One region of the Pseudoalteromonas sp. S4492 genome, then DNA from elsewhere that is predicted to be linked to it. Evidence: predicted binding sites of a transcription regulator. Region 1 holds the regulator's gene; the other holds the start of a gene.
What was found. Region 1 encodes sigma-54, which starts transcription at its own class of promoters, with help from an activator protein. Its sites were predicted from a motif close to GTTGGCACGNNNNTNGNNT; they were not measured.
Positions count from the first base shown of each region.

Region 1 (3,166 bases):
TGAGTGCCACAAATATATCAACCGGGCGGTTATCAATAGCATCAAAATTGATGGGTGATTCACTCACTATGATAAACGCATGGGGTTCATCGGCACCGCTCATTCGACCATGGGGAATAGCAATACCGCGACCGATGCCGGTGCTGCCTAGTTTTTCTCGGTTGAGCAAAGCATCTAGGATATCTTGTTGCGATAAATGAGGAAGCTGCTGGTGGGCCAGTTCGCTGATATATTCAAGAATTCTTTTTTTGCTATTAAAAAGGACCGCAGCTTTGCTGCAGTCCTGGTTAGTAAGTGAACTTAGTTTCATAATTTAATGTCGAGCTAATTTCTCTTTGTGTTTAATGACTTGGCGATCAAGCTTATCGATCAGTGAGTCAATGGCTGCGTACATATCTTGATGTTCTGTAGAAGCGAACAATTCGCCTCCGTTTACATGTAAAGTTGCTTCTGCTTTTTGGCTTAATTTTTCTACATCTAGAATGACATGAACATTATTTATATGGTCAAAATGCCTTTCTAGTTTCGCAAACTTGGTGTTTACATAGTCTCTTAATGAATCAGTGATTTCTACATGACGACCAGTTAAATTTAGTTGCATAAGCATTTTTCCTTCTATGTAAAACGTCTAAATCAAACTCTTGCGCTGATTAGACGGAGGTATTGCTAGAGACTCACGATATTTTGCAATTGTACGTCTAGCTACTTTAATTCCTTGCTCAGCCAATATATCTGCAATTTTACTATCACTCAATGGTTTAGCTGAGTTTTCTGCGGCCACTAACTTCTTGATTAAAGCGCGTATTGCCGTAGAAGAACACTCACCACCATTTTCGGTGCTGACATGGCTTGAGAAGAAATATTTCAACTCAAAAATACCCCTCGGGGTATGCATATATTTTTGCGTTGTTACACGTGAAATTGTCGATTCATGCATTTCGACCATTTCAGCAACATCATTTAGCACCATCGGCTTCATCGCTTCAGGGCCGTGCTCAAAGAAAGCTTGTTGTTGTTGAACGATACAGTTGGTTACTTTTAATAACGTATCGTTACGGCTTTCTAAGCTCTTAATAAACCACTTTGCTTCTTGTAAGTGAGAGCGAATAAATTGGCTGTCGCTACTCGATTTTACTGAGCGAGACATAGCCGCATATTGGCTGTTTACTCTAATCTTTGGCATACAATCTGGGTTTAACTCAACCACCCAGCGACCTTTTACTTTTTTCACTGATACATCAGGTATAACGTACTCAGACTCTTCGCGTACTATGCTATCCGCAGGCTTAGGATTTAAGCTGTGAATAAGCGTCATCACTTCTTTAAGCTCATTTTCTTTAAGCTTAGTCTTTTTCATCAAAGTGCGATAGTCGCGACTCGCTAATAATTCGATATGCTCAGATAAAACCATTTTAGTTTCAGCTAAATATGGTGTGCTAGCGTCAAATTGACGAAGCTGAATACACAGGCATTCTTGTAAACTGCGCGCGCCAATACCAACAGGATCGAATAATTGTATTCTTTTTAAGACCGCTTCAACTTCATCAAGTTCGATTTCTTCTTCATCGTTATTTTGATTAAAGCTTTCGACAATATCTTCACAGCTGATCGTTAAAATACCTGAGTCGTCTATGGCTTCTACTATGGCTACGGCAATCGCTTCGTCAGTTGGGCTAAATGGCGTGAGCTGTAATTGCCACATTAGGTATTCTTGTAGGGTTTCAGTTGATGCGCCTTGGTAAATAGACTCATCTTCAGGCATAGGTCCTGATGATGTTGATGGGGCAGCACTCATGTACTCGTCCCACGTGACGTCCATTGCTAAGTCATCACTTACGGTGTCTTTATTGAGGGCGTCACTGCTTTCTTGCTCGTATTCGCTAGGTGCTTCTTCTGCAGACGCGCTTAGTTGCATATCGTCAGATTCAGCTTTTTGCTCATTCTTACCGATACTTTCTTCGTTGTAATCAGCCTCTTCCACTTCAAGTAGGGGATTACTATCAAGCGCTTCTTGAATTTCTTGCTGGAGATCCAATGTACTGAGCTGCAACAAACGAATCGCTTGTTGCAGTTGTGGAGTCATTGTAAGTTGCTGGCCCATGCGCAGCTGTAATGATTGCCTCATGTATCCCTAACAATCCTTTTTAAGTTATCGATGACTGTGCTGTGACAGTTAAAAAATTATCGATTTATTGTCATTGTTATAAGTCTAGCAGATGCTCTAGTCGGTGGCGTAATGGTTACAGCCTGAATTGCTCGCCTAGATATACATCACGTACAGTTTGGTCAGCTAATACGTGCTCAGGTGTGCCTGATGCAATTAGCTCCCCATGAGAAACAATGTAGGCTTTTTCACAAACATCAAGGGTTTCTCTAACATTATGGTCAGTAATGAGTACCCCAATACCGCGGTTTTTTAGGTGCTCAATAATTTTCTTTATATCTAACACTGAAATTGGATCAACACCAGCAAAAGGCTCATCTAAAAGGATAAATTTAGGATTTGCGGCTAATGCGCGAGCAATTTCAACGCGGCGACGTTCGCCACCTGACAGCGCCATACCTTGGCTGTCACGGATATGTTGAATGCTAAATTCGTCGAGTAAGCTGTTTAGCGTTTCTTCGCGGGTGGTTTTATTTAGATCTTTACGGGTTTCTAAAATTGCCATCAAGTTTTGATAAACCGTCAACTTTCTAAAAATTGACGACTCTTGCGGCAGATAACCAATACCTAAACGTGCGCGGCTATGCATTGGTAAAAGCGTAATGTCGTTATCATCAATGCTGATTTTACCTTTGTCGCTAGGTACTAAGCCTACAATCATATAGAAGGTTGTCGTTTTACCTGCGCCATTTGGACCAAGTAAACCAACAATGCTGCCAGCTTCAACTTCAAGGCCTACATTTTTAACCACTTGGCGGCCTTTGTAGCTCTTAGCTAAAAGCTCTGCTTTTAATGTGCTCATGGTTGGCCTTTGTTATCTTTTTTGTTTTCAACTGGAACGAGGATCGTGTGTACGCGATCTGTTGAGTTTTCGTCTTTTTCTGCGCTGATCAGCTGTTGAGCCATATCGTAGGTAATGCTTTTGGCCGTTACTTTTTGACCCGATTGAGTGACTTCAGCTTCGCCATTGAGTGTTAAGAAGCGTTTCGCAACATCGTAACG
Region 1 covers NZ_PNCP01000019.1:93,723-96,888, forward strand. The annotation lists gene ptsN (PTS IIA-like nitrogen regulatory protein PtsN) at 1-310, opposite strand, end outside; gene hpf (ribosome hibernation promoting factor) at 314-601, opposite strand; gene CWC28_RS05965 (RNA polymerase factor sigma-54) at 629-2,125, opposite strand; gene lptB (LPS export ABC transporter ATP-binding protein) at 2,241-2,966, opposite strand; gene lptA (lipopolysaccharide transport periplasmic protein LptA) at 2,963-3,166, opposite strand, start outside.

Region 2 (3,166 bases), on a different contig from region 1:
AGGCTCTCAGTCAGCAGGTGCACTGCGTTTTGAGTGGGATGGCAAAGATAACGATGGCAATGTACTCCCTGAAGGTGAGTATGACATCAGTGCTGAAGGCTATGTAAATGGTGACTACAGCAGCCTGCCAATGGCGACCTTTAAAAATATTGAAAGTGTCAATATCAATGGTAGCAGCGGCATTATCGTAAATACAAAAGAGGGTGCGGTTAGGCTGACTGATATAGCTGAAATCGCATAAGTAAAAAAAGGTTTGGGTTAGCTTAGGCTAAGAGATAGGTTAGAGGTGAGTTATGAGCTTCAATATTGCATTAACAGGTTTAGCAGCCGCGCAAAAAGATTTAGACGTTACCGCAAATAACATTGCGAACGTGAATACTACGGGCTTCAAAGAGTCTCGTGCAGAGTTTGCTGATGTGTACGCATCATCAGTATTTAGCTCTGGTAAAACAAAAAATGGTGACGGTGTAAGAACAACCATGGTGGCACAGCAATTCCACCAAGGTTCGTTATCATTCACAAATAACTCTTTAGATTTAGCGATTACGGGTGAAGGTTACTTCGCAATGGCTAATGACTTAGGTGCACAAGACTTTACTTATACGCGTGCTGGTGCGTTCAAACTTAATAAAGATAACTTTATTGTTGATGCGAGCGGCAATTACTTACAAGGTTTCCCTGTTGATGAAGCAACCGGTGATACAACCTCTGTTAGTTTAAGTACTTCATCTGCACTACAAATTCCTGATGCTTCAGGTTCACCGCGTGCAACGACGAATGTTTACTCATCATTTAACCTTGATTCGCGTGCCTCTGCGCCAACAGTGACACCATTTGATCCTGAAACAAGTGCGACTTACAACAGTTCAACGTCGACAACTGTATATGATTCATTAGGTGAGCCACATATTTTACAATTCTTCTTTGTGAAAACTGACTCAGCGACTACAGGTAATGAGAATGAGTGGGAAGTGTATGCAACACTTGATGAAAAGCCATTTGACTCTAGTGGTGTAGAGCAAACAACAACACCTTATACTCCATTAACTACATTCCAATTTGATGCGAGCGGTTTACCACTTAGCACGGATGGTGTAGCAAATACAGATACAACTTTTAATCCTTTAACCCTACCAAATGGTGCCGGTGCTGCAACAGGTCTATCTGATTTACTTTCTAATGGTGCGAGCTTCCCAGATGATGTAACAATGAACTGGCGTGATGAAGCGGCAACAGCGAATAAAGTACCAACTCAATATGCAAGTAACTTTGAAGTGAAAGCACTTGAGCAAGACGGTGCGACGGTAGGTCGTCTATCGGGTATTGATATCGGCTCTGATGGTAAAATTGTTGCATCGTATAGTAATGGTGATACCTCGTTCTTAGGTCAAGTTGCAATGGTTCGTTTTTCGAACTCACAAGGTTTACAGCAAGTAGGTAATACTTCTTGGAAGAAGAGTTTAACGTCAGGTGAGCCAATTGCTGGTGAACCAGGTTCAGGTACTTTAGGTTCAATCAACTCATCAGCACTTGAGCAATCAAATGTTAACTTAACGAATGAACTTGTTGATTTGATTAGTGCGCAGCGTAACTTCCAAGCTAACTCACGTGCGCTTGAGGTTAACTCAACGCTACAACAAAACATCCTACAGATCCGTTAATCTTAACGGCTCTAAGCATAATCCGACACGAAGGCTGCTCCCTCTATTGGCAGCCTTTTTTCATTCTAGCAGCTCATTTTTCTCTCCTATTTCAGCGTCAATTTTACTTTGGCACTTTTATTGCATTTCTTAGTTATCGTATTTTTAGTGAGTCAATGTTATGGACAAAATGGTCTACATTGCCATGTCGGGTGCTAAGCAAAGTTTGCGCGGTCTTGAGCTCAAGGCTAACAATCTTGCGAATGCTAACACCACTGGCTTTAAAGCTGATTTTGCACAAGCTCGCTCTATGCAAGCCTTCGGGGAAGGTCTGCCATCGAGGGTGTTTGCAATGCAAGAACGCCCAGGATCTAACATGCAATCTGGTGGTTATGTAGAAACTGGCCGTGAGCTTGATATTGCTATGAGTGACCGTGGTTGGTTGAGTGTACAAGATGCATCAGGCAATGAGGCATACACCAAAACAGGCACATTAAACATTACTCCAGATGGTGCGTTGATCACCAGCCATGGCCGTCAAGTAATTGGCGAAGGTGGTCCAATCATTCTGCCATTACCTATCGAGAAAGTTGAGTTTAGTGAAGACGGTGCTATTCAGGTTCGCCCGCAAGGTGCACCAGCGAACTTTTTAGAAGTGGTTGATCGCTTAAAAGTGATTGAGGCTGATAACACTCAGCTTGAAAAAGGTAATGACGGTTTATTTCGACCAAAAGAAGACATGCTGATCAATGACCTGTGTGGTTTTTGTGATATTTCGCCAAATGTGAAAGTACTATCGGGAACGCTTGAAATGTCAAACGTAAACCCGGTGCATGAAATGGTCGACATGATCAGCAATCAACGCCAATTTGAATTACAAGTTAAATTGATGAAAACAGCCGAAGAGCTCGATGAGCGTCAAGATCAGCTGTTACGCATTGTTTAAGATGACTGAGAGGGTAGAGTTATGAATCCTGCATTATGGATCAGTAAAACCGGGCTTGACGCCCAGCAAACCGATATTTCGGTGATCTCAAATAATCTCGCGAATGCCAGCACGGTCGGTTACAAAAAAAGCCGCGCCGTATTTGAAGATTTACTATATCAAAACATCAACCAACCAGGTGGTCGTTCGTCACAAGACACTGAAATGCCATCAGGCTTAATGCTTGGTGCGGGTGCCAAAGTGGTTGCCAACCAAAAGAACTTTTCACAAGGTAACATGCTTACCACTGAAAATTCACTGGACTGGATGATTTCAGGCCCTGGTTTTTTTGAAGTGCAATTACCGGATGGCAACATTGCCTATTCGCGTAACGGTCAATTCACGACTGACGAAGATGGCCGCATTGTAACATCGGGCGCGGGTTTTCCTTTGCAACCGGAAATGAATGTTCCAGACGATGCGCAATCAATTACTGTTTCACAAGACGGTGAAGTGTCAGTGCGTATTTCAGGGCAACCAGACAACGTGGTCATTGGTCAGCTAACGATTAGTGATTTTATTAATCCATCGGGTCTTGAGC
Region 2 covers NZ_PNCP01000004.1:22,979-26,144, forward strand. The annotation lists gene CWC28_RS00780 (flagellar hook assembly protein FlgD) at 1-241, shown strand, start outside; gene flgE (flagellar hook protein FlgE) at 294-1,661, shown strand; gene CWC28_RS00790 (flagellar basal body rod protein FlgF) at 1,822-2,586, shown strand; gene flgG (flagellar basal-body rod protein FlgG) at 2,608-3,166, shown strand, end outside.
Region 2: the regulator sigma-54 is predicted to act here: its motif matches at 1,769-1,787, upstream of CWC28_RS00790 (flagellar basal body rod protein FlgF).